Regions from separate parts of the Peribacillus sp. B-H-3 genome, predicted to be linked through region 1. Evidence: riboswitches for the same ligand, from Rfam matches in the RefSeq annotation. Region 1 holds a riboswitch; each other region holds the start of a gene.

Region 1 (3,584 bases):
CAAAATGTTTTTAAATCTGCAGTGCCTGATTTGATTACCCATAGAGAATAAATAAGGGCAAGGATCGTAATCAATCCGTCCAGCTTGCGTGAACCTTTGATGGTTTCATATGTTTCGCCAGTAATAACAAGTTTTAGCTGGTAAATGGCAGAAACCAGATACGGAATCAGATAGGCTAGTGTAGCCACGACTATGACAAAATTATAGGCTTTTCCTATTGTGCCGGAAATGGTAGTGAACAAGAAAACCTGTGTCATGATATTGGTTAAGGTCAAAGAACGGATTGGACTTCCTTTTTTATTTGTTTTGGCAAAAAAAGCAGGAAATAATTTATCCTTGGCAGCCTGATAGGGAACCTCCGAGCTGACAACGATCCAGCCAATCGTTGAACCTAGAAGGGAAATAAGTGCAAGGATTGCCATTACGGTGGCTCCCTGATGTCCCATTGCTGCCTCTAGTGCATCAACTAACGGCTTTTCAGAGTGGCTTAATTGGTCATGAGGCAATGCTCCCATCGTGAGAAGTGTAATGCCTACATAAATAACTAAAGAGACGATAAGGCCAATAATGGTTGCTTTTTTAACATCATGCTGTGATTTGGCCCTGTTTGACAGCATAACTGCTGATTCTATGCCGATGAATGCCCAGAGCGTTGAGATTGCTGCATGATTCACTTGGCTTCCCAGAGAGAGAACATTGCCTTTTGCATCAATGAATGCCTTGCCGTTTCCAAGGTTGGCTGCATCAAAAATGAAAACTGTCACGATAATGAAAAGCGCAAAGCCGAGCACCTTGGCAATGGTTGTAGTAAGATTCATTGTGCCGGCGCTGTTAAAGTTTTTTGCCAAAATGGCTTGAATGCCCCATAACATGACTGTGCAAACCATAAAGGTGATGAACTTACCCAGTTCTATAGTAGATGATCCCAGGTCAAATAGCGGCTTAGTGCTTTGCATAATTGGAAAGAATGCAGATAGATAACCTGCGAAGGATATAATGACAGAAGCAGTGGCCGCCCAGTTTGCCGCCCAATATCCCCATGCCATACTGTACCCCGCTGCCCTTCCGGCTCTGGGGGAAGATGAAAACAAAGCTTGTGCATAGCTTTGGGGCCCTGCCTTTAGTTCAGGTTTTCTGATTGCCAGATTCCCAAAAACTAAAGCAATTAAAAATACGCCAATTCCTGTAATGCCCCAGGCTATTGAAGATCCCAAGGAACTTGATTGCTGTGCCAGATTCGAGGGCAGCATAAAAACCCCGCCGCCAACCATATTTCCAATAACGAATGTAGCCAATACCCACATTCCCCATTTTTTATTTTGCATAATAATCGACCTTTCTGCTGAGTTCATTTATATGTTAATAAGGAAAAAGATAAGTACATGTTTTATTACTTTAGTAGTATATAATAATATTTTAGTTTGGTAAAGTGATAAACAGATAAATCACTAAAGAGTTAATGGGTAATTAAAGGGAATTTGCTTTATATTTGAGGAAGATGGGAAAAAATGTGTAATATGAATTTTACTATCATGATTGTAAAATATTAATAACGAAGAAAAAAGCTGATTTTTCCGTGAATTTAAATTGACAAAAATCAGCTGCGGATTTATTCTGTAAATATCTAAAAAACCAAGTTTTTTGATAAGTATTGTAAATATTAAGATGATAATTGAATATATTACATTGAAAGCTTATCCAGAGAGGTGGAGGGACTGGCCCTTTGAAGCCTCGGCAGCAGATTCATGGAGAATACTGTGCCAACTCCAGCAGGCGTGAGTCTGGGAGATAAGAAGAGACCTTATTAAGGCATAAACCTCTTCTTTAAATATGAAGGGGTTTATTTTTTGCTCTGTAAAGCTCAGTCATGGCTTTTGCAAATGCTGAATCGTGAAGGAATTCCGACTGAAATCAGGTTAGGAGTATCAGGAACAAAACAGATTTATGCTTGCCCGGGGGACCTGCAGGTGATGGGCTAATGAGTGAAAAGTGTGTATATACATAAGGGGGAGCCGTGAAAATGGATGAATCAAAAATAAAATATATTCTTTCAAGTCTTAAAGAATTGGAATTCGGCTCCATCCTGATTACGGTTCATGATGGAGAAATTACACAGATTGATACCACTGAGAAAAAGCGTTTTCCAATCATCAAAAAACAAAATGAAAGAAAGAATTGAACAAGGAGCGCCTTCTCTGGAAGGCAGCTCTTTTTTTTGTTTGGAAATTTTTCTTAATGAATGTTTTTTAATGAGTTCTGTGAAGCGAGCCCATTGTTAACCGGTTTGATTGGAGCATCCTGGAGAGGAAATTAACCGCCTTGTTACATAGCAGCAAAGTTTATGAAAACAGCCTTTTGCTTCATGCAGAAGAAAGCGCAATTCAGTTTTTTCTTATAGGTTTTGTTGGTTCGAAAGGGTATGTAAGCGATACCAATTTTTATTTCGAGATAATAAAGTAATGAAGACAGGGATTGGAAATTTTTTATCTGAAAGAAAAAACCCCATGTTAGCAGCTTTTTCTGTAGGCTAATGCTATTAATAGAGCCAGATTTGGTTTGCAAGAAATAGTATTATAATTTATAATTTTAAGAAAATTATAACATTTTAAAAGGAGAGTGGATTTGGGGATGAAGTTATATGTGTCTGTCGATATGGAGGGAATCACTGGTCTAGCCGACCATACTCATGTTGACTCTTCTCAGCACAATTATGAACGAAGCCGGCTCATTATGACGGATGAAGCAAATAGTGTAGTTTCTGCTGCTTTTGAAGAAGGCGCAAATGAGGTGGTCGTCAATGACAGCCACTCTAAGATGAACAATTTGCTTATCGAAAGGCTCCATCCTGAAACACAGTTGATTACAGGAGATGTAAAGCCGTTTTCCATGGTTCAGGGACTCGATGATACATATACGGGAGCCATGTTTGTGGGGTATCATGCACGTGCAGCAATGAAGGGGGTTATGTCCCATAGCATGATTTTTGGAGTGAGGAATTTCTTTATTAATGATACACCAGTTGGTGAATTGGGATTTAACGCATATGTCGCCGGATATTACGATGTCCCAGTAATCATGTCGGCTGGAGATGACAGGGCCGCATTTGAAGCTGAACAGCTGATTCCAAATATCACAACTGTTACAGTAAAAGAAAGTATTTCCCGGTCAGCGGTAAAATCATTGACTCCTGCGAAGGCGGCTGGACTTCTCCGCGAAAAAACGGCATATGCGATAAAAAACAAAGATAAAGTGAAACCGCTTTCTCCGCCGGATCGCCCTCTGCTATCCATTGAATTTTCTAATTACGGTGAAGCCGAATGGGCGAACCTGATGCCAGGCACGGAAATCGTCCCCGGCACTGCAACTGTCCGTTTTCAGTCGAAGGATATCCTTGAAGCTTACCAGGCTATGCTTGTCATGACAGAATTAGCGATGAGAACTACATTTTGTTAAGGGGAGCTTTTAGATGAAATCATACATAATCAAAAGGCTTGTTTCCATGATTGTGACTCTTTGGCTGATAGTAACCATGACTTTTTTTCTTATGCATTCTATCCCGGGGTCGCCATTTAATGAAGAAAGAG
Region 2 (3,584 bases), 1.3 Mb from region 1:
AGTATATATTCTCCGATGGTAAAGCTAGCTCCAACTCTAATCATTCCTGTCACCTGGTTTGTCAGATCATCTATTTCCTTTTTCGCCTGCTGATGAAGGAAAAGAATTTGTTTGGCATGCTTATACAGAATTTCACCTGCTTCTGTCATTTGGACACGCTTTGGTGAACGCTGAATTAACTTGGCGCCCATTTCATGTTCAAGGTTTTTAATATGAACACTGACACTTGGCTGAGATAAATTCAAAAGCTCTGCAGCCCTGGAAAAATTCCTTAGTTCAACCACAGCTGTAAAAACCTTCATGGATTCTGTAATCATTGCAGTTCCTCCCTTCATTTTATTTTATCATTAGTTTTTTTAATGATTACTATAGATTAAATATATTTAACTTATGATACTAATACGTTTACAGTATACTTATAAACATCTGTTTGGAGTGGACACTATTGAAAAAATTATACGGCCGAAGCACCTCAGGTTTTTTCCTGGGTATAGGGCTAACCCTGTTTATTGCCATAGCTGCGAAATACTTATCGCAGCTTCCATTTTTGAGTATATTAGGACAATTAGTCATTAGCATACTGATTGGGGTCCTCTGGAGGGCGTCCGCTGCAGTTCCTCCAAATATTAGAGCAGGGACCAATTTTTCAAGCAAAAAATTGCTCCGGACCGGAATCATTCTGCTCGGCATGAGATTAAACCTGGCAGATATCCTGCATGCAGGGCCAATGGTGTTCTTACTTGCTGCAATACATATTGCTTTCACGCTAGCCGCTGTATACTCGCTGTCACGGTGGTTCAAAGCCGGGAAGGAGCTTGCCGTACTGACTGCTTGCGGAACAGCCATATGCGGTGCTGCTGCAGTAGTTGCAATCGCGGCCCAAATTAAAGCAAAAGATGAGGTAACTGCCATAGCAGCAGCTACTGTTGCCATTTTAGGCACCATTTTTACTTTGATTTATACCTTACTTTATCCAGTACTAGGCCTCTCACCTCATGCTTATGGAATATTTGCCGGCAGCACTCTGCACGAAATTGCCCATGTTATTGCTGCAGCCGCCCCTGCGGGAAAGAATGCTGTAGATTTAGCTGTCATCGTTAAACTGACCAGGGTAGCATTACTCGTTCCTGTTGCTCTTCTGATCGGATTTTTTATGAAAAGCAAAGCTCCTGAACAGAGTAAAAGAGACTGGAGAAAACTCCCTGTACCATGGTTTATTATCGGCTTTATAGCCGCAAGCTCCGTCCATACATTAGGGATTTTTTCTGATTATATATCAAGGTTTGCTGTTTTGGCGGCTTATATGCTTATTGCAATGGCAATGGCAGGTCTCGGTCTTAGTGTTGATCTCTCAGCATTCAAGCGGTTAGGGCTTCCTTCTTTCGCAGCTGGTTTAATAGGATCCCTCTTGCTTTCATTCCTTGGATATTATTTAATACACCTCTTCCATTTAGTTTAATTGCTCTTGCCTACACAGATTAACCTGTGTTGATTTAACCTTGTTGAATCTGTCTTGCCATAAACGACGGGAAAAGAAGGAATAGAATTGCTGAAATAACTGACCTATTAGGCTATCCCAAGAAATATGACAAGTGGCGGGGAGTAATGGGAATTGGTTCAACGAGGCCTTAAGGAGTCAAAAACATAGGAGGAACGCGCGTTAAATAACTGAATTCCTGCAAAAACACTTCCACATCTCTACATGCAGGGTTCCAATTTACTGAAAACACAACATTTATTACTGTGCCAACTTATAGTGGTACAGTAAAACAGGCATGTTCCCATTGAGCCCGTTATTCTGCACTTTTCCCAATAATATTAGCATATTCATCTTCGAGTTCCAAAAGTGTCAGCTGAAATAAATGTACGTTGTTTTTCTTATATATTCCATGATTGATCAAGGTATCAATCAAACAGCTTTTCCTCGCTTCTGCTGTTTGGTTAGCCATAGAGTTTCCAGCTCCTTTCTCTGTATTACATGTAATGCAGTCTTGGTGCCAAAATAAAAGCCTCTTCTTACAAAATGTAAGAAGAGGCGGATGCACAATGATATTCTCTTCTTATCTTTCAAGCATACGCTTGCTGGAATTGGCACAGTACTCTATAAAGGAGTCCGCTGCCGAGGTTTCACAGGGCCTAGTCCCTCCGCCTCTCTTGATAAGCCGGTATGAAATTATGGAGCAGTAAATTCTTATGTTTTTGCTTTTCTTGAAAGCGGCAGCAAAGGGAAAACATCTTCACTAAGTAAAGAATAAAGATTTGCTTTCTTTGATCTTCATTCTCTTTGTCTTGATTGTTTGAGGAGAAAATCCCGTATTATATTATTTCTTTTTATCTTTGTTAGAAGAAAAAAGCATATATATAATATTAAAGACTAACTCGAATGCCATTATATTTTACCCCTTTGCTTTTTGGAATTTCTTAGTATGCGCTTTTACATTCCTTATAATAAAAGCACGGCATTCATCTGTCAATACTTTTTGGCAGGACTTTTTATTCTGTAAATTTTACTACTCAAAAATAGCCTTCATAAACCGCGAGGCTGCTGCGATTTCCTTGTTGGCCTTTATATAAAAAGGCTGTTTTCATACAATTTTTCTGCTGCAACAGGGCGGCTGATTTCTGCACCATAGACCCGAATTTAAAATGCAATCGCATCAAAGAACTCCTCAAATAACAGCAATCTATAAAAAAAGAGCCTAAAAAAAGCCGGAAATCTCCTTTTTTTTGAGAAATCAGGCTTTTTTCATGTACTTATTTATTTTCGGTGCACATCATGAATTAGCCCCGGCAGCCACACATTGACATCAGTAAATGCAAATCCTAGTTCTTTTGCTTTTTTATTGCTCATTACCCATGTAACAGGTAAATTATAAGGTGATTCATTATCTTGATTTTTTTCATCTGCAAAAATGAAGCTTTTTCCAGTTTCGTTTTCGATAAGCCCCAGCATTTCCCTTAGTGTAAGATGGCCGTTTGAAACTGCATTAATTGGGCCTTCAATCCCAGCATTTGCGGCCCAGCATAGAAATTCCCCAGCCTCTTCTTCTGTTATGAAAGAAATAGCGGCTTCAGGATTACTGAAATATATCTCTTTCCCTGCCTCAATTCTTTCAATATGAAAGGTTAGCCGATTTGTATAATCGTTCATTCCCTGTACAATAGGAAACCTGACACAAACGGTTTTGAATGGGGCTTCCTGGCAAAACACCGATTCTGCCTGCCTCTTACCTTCGCCATAAGAAACATCTTGGTGTTCTTGCGGAATATTATAATGATAAGGATCAAAATCACCTTCAGAAAGCATTTCTTCTGAAAACTCATACACTGACATGGAAGACGTGAATATGTACTGTTCTGTTTTATCAGCAAAAACACTGATTGCTTCCCTGGCATCTTTAGCTGTATAGCAAATCTGATCAAAAACAACATCCCACTTGCCATCCTTGAAGGCACTGAAAAAGCTGTTTTCATCATTTCTGTCAAAGGAAATAGTTTTAACTTTATCTCCAAAAGAAATTTTGCTTTTACCCCTTGTGGCAACCGTAACATCCACTCCTTTTTCCAAAAGAGCGCTTACTAGC
Region 3 (3,584 bases), 1.5 Mb from region 1:
CAGCGGAATGAATATCAAAACAGCCATAAAAAAACTGAAAACAGAAAAAGCGCAACTCGGTGTAAATGGATTTTCCGGGGACGGAGTAGGCAATCCGGTGTACCATGGCGGACCTGAACGCGCTGTATGCTTTTACCCTGCAGAACACTATTCCCGATGGGAGGAAGAATTCCAGAAAACCATTACGATGCCTGCTTTTGGGGAAAATCTGACCGTTCATGGAATGAAGGAAGAAGAAGTATGCATCGGTGATATTTTCAGAATTGGCAGCAGTGCTGCAGTCCAGGTAACACAAGGAAGGGTGCCATGCTCCACGATTTCTTATTTCAATAAAGAACCTCAATTCTTAAAGCGCATTTTGGACACGTGCTATACAGGTTATTTTGCAAAAATGATTGATGCTGGCACAATCAATCAAAATGATGATATAACTTTACTGCACCGCGCACAAAAGCCAATTACCGTGTTAAAGGCATCCAGAATCCTTCTGCACCAGGAGGGAGGCTTGGCAGCCGCAGAGGAACTGATTTCCGCAGAAGGACTTGCAGAAGACTGGAAGAAAAAGCTGAAAAAAAGGCTTTCTTAATATTCCTCTAAGATAAAGTTTGTTTAAGGGACAAGAGCTCAGCGATTCCGTTAAAATCAGTGAGCTCTTATAACACCTTGAATTTTTTTAATTCTTTTTGCAATGGGCAGTAACACATACCGTTAATTGAGGGCGGATTTTCTTGAACTTAACAGAGATGCTGCGGAATCCGGCATGAAAGAGTGCTTGTTCAATTTCTATGGCATGAGACAGGGCTTTTTCCCGGGAAGCGTCTTCCTCTCTTGGCTGTACAGTGATGGCGATGGTTCCTCCATCCTTCATCAAATGGTGAATCCTGATTAATTCCTTCTTGGGATTTTTCCAAAGGGGATAGTTATTAACAGAAAAAACCTTGTCGTATCTGTATAAATCCTGTTTGAAATCTGACACATCCCCGCTGTATAGCTGAAGCCTTCCTTCTTCTGCATTTTTTGAATTTCTCTTTTCTGCTTCCTTAGTCATGGACACTGAGACATCAATTCCATCTATTTTCACATTATGGTGCCTGCGAAAAATTTCCTTTATCGCATATCCTGGCCCAAATCCAATCTCAAGAAGATAATCCCCGGGCTTTATATTCAATAGGTCAATGGTCCAGCGGTTAATCCTGCGGTTTTCGAACAGCATTATTTTTCCGGCAAGCCTTCCTAATAGTCCGTCTGGCCTGCGGAATTGCTTAGCTAAAATTTCAATCAAAAAAATGCCTCCTTTCTCCTTGCAATTATAGTTTTGTTATTCACTTCTGCAGCTTTTGGTAAACATGGTGCTGATTTTTTTAGTTTTTTTGTCTTTAATACTTCCCCTGATGTGCTCACAGGGATAGTAAGGTTAAGCGATGGCCAGAAGCAGAAAAGAGCAGGAGCGGGTATAGTGCCTGGTTTTTTAGAAGGATATACATACTATTTTCCATAAAGCCTTGAAATTGGCTGCTTAATCATGTAAATTAAATGTAATTAATTTTTTTGAATATTAAAATTACATATCTTATCGAGAGAGGTGGAGGGACTGGCCCCATGAAGCCTCAGCAACCGGCATATTGCCATGGTGCTAAATCCAGCAAGCAGAAGCTTGATAGATGAGGAGAATGTTTGAAACAGGCCTTCTTCCAAGAAGGCCTGTTTTTATTTTATTTTCGAAGACCATTGTTATGGTTCATTGCAAATTCCTGCACTTTATTATTGGAATGGATGGGCTTGATTCACGGGGGAGCAGCGCGTCCTCGGAAGTCTTCCAACCTTTAGCGGAGAGCAACAGCCAAGTATACAGTAAGCACTTATTAATTACACACAAATATTGAAAGAAGGTGTCATATGGATTTCCGGAGCGAGCTGAAAAAACGGGTGCTTATCGGGGAGGGAGCCATGGGAACATTGCTGTATTCCCATGGAATTGATCATTGCTATGAGGAGCTTAATTCTACTGAACCCGGCCAAATAGAAACTATTCACAGGGCCTATTTAGAAGCTGGGGCCGATATTCTGCAATCCAATACCTACGGTGCAAACTATCATAAACTGAAGCGGTACGGCCTTGAAGATGAAGTAAGCACCATTAATCGCAATGGAGTTGCAATCGCAAGGAAGGCCTCGGAAGGAAAAGCATTTGTATTTGGAACGATTGGGGCTTTGCGGAGCATAAGGAAAAATGATCTTAGCATGGAGGAGATAAAACGCAGCTTTCGTGAGCAGCTTTACAGTATTCTTATGGAAGGGCCTGATGGTCTGATTCTTGAAACTTTTTATGACCTCGAAGAGCTGGAAACCGTGCTGCCGATTGCCAGGAAAGAAACAGATCTTCCTATCATCTCCAATGTTACATTGCATGAAATTGGATACATGCAAAACGGCATTCATTTAAATGAAGCATTTCAAAGAATTGAACAGCTGGGTGCTGATGTTGCAGGCATAAACTGCAGGCTTGGACCGCATCATATGATCCGCTCCCTAGAAGAAGTTCCCCTTATGAAGAGCACGCCGATATCCGTTTATCCGAATGCAAGCCTCCCCGAATATATCGATGGCAGGCTGATATATGAAGCCGTGCCGGAATACTTTGGCTCAAGTGCCTTAAAGCTCAGGGAACAGGGGGCAGCAGTAATTGGCGGATGCTGCGGAACAACTCCACTTCATATTGCGGAAGTAAAAAAGAAGCTTGGCATTATCCCTCCTGTTACACAAAAAGAAATTAAGGCCAGAAAGATAGAAATCATCGAGATAACTGATGATAAAACACCAGCACTGCACCAGCTGGCTAAAAGAAAACGGACGGTTCTCGTTGAGCTTGACCCGCCAAAGAAGCTCGGAATTGAACCTTTTATGAATGGAGCTAAGGCACTTTTGGATGCAGGTGCTGATTCCGTTACCCTTGCTGACAACTCGCTCGCAACGCCGAGAATAAGCAATGCAGCTCTTGGTGTAATGCTGAAAAACCAGATGGGGGCCAATCCGCTGATACATCTGACCTGCAGGGACAGAAACCTGATTGGCCTGCAGTCTCATTTGATGGGACTCCAAACGCTGGGGCTGAATGAACTGCTTGTTGTGACTGGCGATCCGTCCAAAATTGGCGATTTTCCGGGAGCTACTTCTGTTTATGACCTTTCTTCTTTCGATTTGATCAGCCTCGTCAAGCAGTTCAATGAGGGTTTATCGTTTTCGGGGCAAAGCCTTGGGCAGCAATCCCATTTTAAAATTGCTGCAGCATTTAACCCTAACGTTAAGTATCTCGACAAAGCTGTACAAAGAATGGAAAAGAAAATTATCTGCGGCGCACAATCCTTCCTGACACAGCCGATTTATTCCGTAAACCAGATGGAAGAAGTATATGAAGCGACCAAACATCTTGATACACCTGTTTTTGCAGGCATCATGCCGCTGACAAGTGCCAGAAATGCTGAATTTATTCATAATGAAATACCGGGCATTACACTCCCGGATGATGTGCGCCGTGCCATGGCTGCTGCCGGCAGCAATCCGCTGCTTGCCAGGAATGAGGGGCT
Region 4 (3,584 bases), 890 kb from region 1:
TGAATTTGGGTTTCGTTTTTGACAAACGCTGTGGCAAGTTTAAAAGCATAAACCGCAGCATGAAGATAGTCATCCCATTTTACCTGTTTTAATGGCAGTCCTTCTCTCAGAGCTGGTTCATCCACTTGGATCATATGGATTCCACTTCTCTCTAGAATTTCCACTTCTTTTTGAAGAGTAAGAGCGATTTGATTGGCGACTTCATCGCGTGGAATATCTTCTCTTACAAATGACCAATTCAATATGGTGACGGGTCCCGTCAGCATTCCTTTCACGGGTTTGTCTGTTAGTGACTGGGCATACAAGGTTTCTTTAAGCGTCATTGGTTCACGATAAGACACATCACCATAAATAACTGGAGGTTTTACACAACGAGATCCATAGGATTGAACCCATCCTAATGTGGTCATTTGAAATCCATCCAGTTTTTCACCAAAATACTCAACCATATCTGTACGTTCAAATTCACCATGGACAAAGACGTCTAATCCAATTTTTTCTTGGATGTTAATCCACCGATGAATTTCTTCTTTAATAAAGCTATCATATTGATGATTACTTATTTCCCCCTTCCGACACTGTAAACGGTGTTTTTTCACTGCTTGAGTTTGAGGAAAACTGCCAATCGTTGTGGTTGGCAGAAGAGGAAGTTGAAAAAACTTCTCTTGAATGATTTGGCGTTCCTGAAATGATGCCTTGCGTTCTATTTTTAATGTTTGTGACTTCGCCATGTTTTCGTTAACTTCCAGCCTATTTTTTGATGACAGCTCATTTAACAACAAGATCGCATTCTGACTGGATGAGATCTCTTCTTGGATACTGTCTTTTCCGTTTTGTATCCCTTTCATTAAAATATTCACTTCACTTAATTTCTCATCAGCAAATGATAAGGCTTCCTTCAATATCACTTCAAGACCTACTTCATTTTTCACTGTCACAGGTGTGTGCAGCAGGCTTGAAGATGGCTGTATAATCAACTGTTCTTTAGAAACATAGGACTCAATTTCTTTTAAAAGGGAAAATTTTTTATCAAGATCTGCACGCCAGATGTTTCGGCCATTGATGACTCCAGCTGCGAGTACCTTGTCTTTCGGGAAACCATACATCTGTATAGAAGTGAGATTCTGTCCATTGTCATGTACAAAATCAAGTCCAATTCCCTGAACAGGCAGGGAAATGACTTCTTCGTAATGGTCGATACCTTCAAAGTAGGTTTGTAAGATCACCCGTATATCAGGTGCTGCTTTATGTAATCTGGCATAAACATGATGAAATAACGCAACCTCTTCTTTAGATAGGGTCGTAGACAAAATAGGCTCATCGATTTGTATCCACTGTACACCTTCTTCTTGTAATTCACGGAGTACCTCCGAATAAAGGGGGATAAATGACTCAATGACCGTTTTAAACTCATCCTTGTTATAACCTTTTGAAAGTTTTACAAATGTAACAGGCCCTAGTATCACAGGTTTACCTTCAATATCTAATTTTTGTTTGGCTTCTCTATAGAAATGGAGAGGTCGATTATCAACAAGAGCAGGTACTGCATCTTCAAGCTCCGGAACAATATAGTGATAGTTGGTATTAAACCATTTGGTCATTTCAGAAGCAACGGCCTCTTTTGTCCCTCGTGCGATATCAAAGTATGTTTTAAGCGGTACTTTCCCCCCACTGTATTCAAATCGCTTGGGAACTAACCCGAACATCATAGCCGTATCGAGCACATGATCATACAGGCTAAAGTCACCAACAGGAATAAGATCAATGCCTTTTTCTTTTTGTTTACACAGATGGTTAAGACGAATACCCTCTATTTGTGCCAAGAAATCCTCTTGTTCGAGTTTCCCAGCCCAAAACCGTTCAATCACTCTTTTCCACTCCCTATTTTCACCGATTCTTGGATAACCTAAATTAGAACTTTTAACCTTGCTCATCTTTTAAACACAACTCCTTCTTATATGAATTTGACCTCAACTAAAAAAATCTCCCTATTAGTAGAAAAGGGAGATTTTTACGCATCGTTAACTAGAGTTGAGACCTTCTGGTTTTCTCAACACGTATAATCACTTCCCTATCGTCCGTAGAGTACAAGTGCATACAACAGGCAGGTTTCCTGACTTAGAATCATCGCTCTTATCACCTTCCCATTTCATTCCAGAAACAGTGGTAAACGGATAAGTCGCTCTCCTTTACAGTGGCGGGACCGTGCCGGAATTTCACCGGACTTCCCTTTTAAGCTGAGCAAGACTTTGCACAGCACCTGATGCATTCTTTATTAAGTTTTTATGGGAAAATAACGGAATCAAAATCCTGTAGTAAAAAATAAAAACCTTTTCATTTATAAATAGAGAGGCCTTATTTGCCAGTAACCTCTCTTATTTCTCAAAGCCTCAATCGCTTTGCAGGAACTAGCCCCTTCTCCAATAAGACAAATTGAATGGTTGCCTGGCTTCAAACGGGCCAGTCCCTCCACCTCTCTGAATAAGAGTTTAAACATCTTTTCGTCATCTAATTAATTAGAAATATTAGCATTGCAAAAAGATTCTGTCAAATTAAGATTGTATTTCCTCTTGGGGTACCGCCGACATTTTCAAATAATATGCAACTAACCTGCTAGTTTGGCTGAATAAACTCTTGTAAATATAATACCATAAAAAGTAAATTTAACCTCGTCCCATTTAAAAGACAACACTCTTTACGAAAAAGCCTATTTGAATGTTATTCAACAAAGCTAAAGTGTGCAGAATGCCAGGAAAATTTAAGGTGGAAAGTCGTTAAGCTCCCAATATGTAATTCAGTCTATATGGTGATAATGCTATATCGTTTTCTAGGGTTCCTAGAATAATAAACCCCTATCTGAGAGATAATATGCAACTGACATAATTTGCGTCCTATACAGGGATGATTAACCATCTCTGGGCTTTATCCCTTTTCTTTTACAGATTTATGCAGAGCATTCCATGAAGTTTACAGTATGCAAAAAAAAGAAAGCCGGTTGCTATCAAACAGATAGCGAAACGGCTTTCTTACATGTAATTAGTTGCGGATGAGGTAATCGAATGCGCCTAAAGCTGCAGTCGCACCTGATCCCATAGAAATAATAATCTGTTTATATGCACTATTTGTACAGTCGCCTGCAGCAAACACTCCATCTAGGTTTGTAGCACCTTGCTTATCAACAACAATTTCACCGAAGCGAGTGAGTTCAACGGCATCGCCTAGCCAGTCGGTATTTGGCACAAGGCCAATCTGAACAAACACACCTTCTAATTCAACCCGCTGAACGGTTCCTGTATCCCGCTCAATGTAGGAAATGCCGTTTACTTTATCAGTTCCGGTAATCTCTTTTGTTTGAACATTTTTTAGAACTGTTACATTAGGCAGGCTGTAAAGTCGTTCTTGCAGTACAGCATCAGCCTTCAGTTCTGGCATAAATTCAAGAACAGTTACATGTTTCACGATGCCTGCGAGGTCAATTGCCGCTTCAATGCCGGAATTTCCCCCGCCGATAACCGCCACATGCTTTCCTGCAAAAAGCGGACCATCACAATGCGGACAATATGCTACACCTTTATTCTTGAACT

The links. A riboswitch is a leader RNA that binds a small molecule or an ion and turns the genes downstream of it on or off. The one in region 1 is predicted to bind S-adenosylmethionine.
Region 2: it holds a riboswitch for S-adenosylmethionine, as region 1 does, so the genes downstream of both, ACN6MY_RS15010 (Fur-regulated basic protein FbpA) here and ACN6MY_RS08480 (YezD family protein) in region 1, are expected to answer to the same signal.
Region 3: it holds a riboswitch for S-adenosylmethionine, as region 1 does, so the genes downstream of both, ACN6MY_RS15815 (bifunctional homocysteine S-methyltransferase/methylenetetrahydrofolate reductase) here and ACN6MY_RS08480 (YezD family protein) in region 1, are expected to answer to the same signal.
Region 4: it holds a riboswitch for S-adenosylmethionine, as region 1 does, so the genes downstream of both, metE (5-methyltetrahydropteroyltriglutamate--homocysteine S-methyltransferase) here and ACN6MY_RS08480 (YezD family protein) in region 1, are expected to answer to the same signal.

The regions. Positions count from the first base shown of each region.
Region 1 is NZ_CP183879.1:1,711,565-1,715,148, forward strand. It holds gene ACN6MY_RS08475 (amino acid permease) at 1-1,325, opposite strand, end outside; SAM riboswitch class I at 1,692-1,795, shown strand; gene ACN6MY_RS08480 (YezD family protein) at 2,021-2,179, shown strand; gene ACN6MY_RS08485 (M55 family metallopeptidase) at 2,629-3,453, shown strand; gene ACN6MY_RS08490 (ABC transporter permease) at 3,467-3,584, shown strand, end outside.
Region 2 is NZ_CP183879.1:3,010,086-3,013,669, forward strand. It holds gene ACN6MY_RS15000 (LysR family transcriptional regulator) at 1-317, opposite strand, end outside; gene ACN6MY_RS15005 (YeiH family protein) at 431-1,459, shown strand; gene ACN6MY_RS15010 (Fur-regulated basic protein FbpA) at 1,794-1,949, opposite strand; SAM riboswitch class I at 2,058-2,164, opposite strand; gene ACN6MY_RS15015 (NAD-dependent epimerase/dehydratase family protein) at 2,759-3,584, opposite strand, start outside.
Region 3 is NZ_CP183879.1:3,188,647-3,192,230, reverse strand. It holds gene ACN6MY_RS15825 (MOSC domain-containing protein) at 1-586, shown strand, start outside; gene ACN6MY_RS15820 (class I SAM-dependent methyltransferase) at 674-1,282, opposite strand; SAM riboswitch class I at 1,568-1,668, shown strand; gene ACN6MY_RS15815 (bifunctional homocysteine S-methyltransferase/methylenetetrahydrofolate reductase) at 1,897-3,584, shown strand, end outside.
Region 4 is NZ_CP183879.1:2,599,188-2,602,771, reverse strand. It holds gene metE (5-methyltetrahydropteroyltriglutamate--homocysteine S-methyltransferase) at 1-1,934, opposite strand, end outside; cobalamin riboswitch at 2,086-2,279, opposite strand; SAM riboswitch class I at 2,373-2,488, opposite strand; gene ahpF (alkyl hydroperoxide reductase subunit F) at 3,037-3,584, opposite strand, start outside.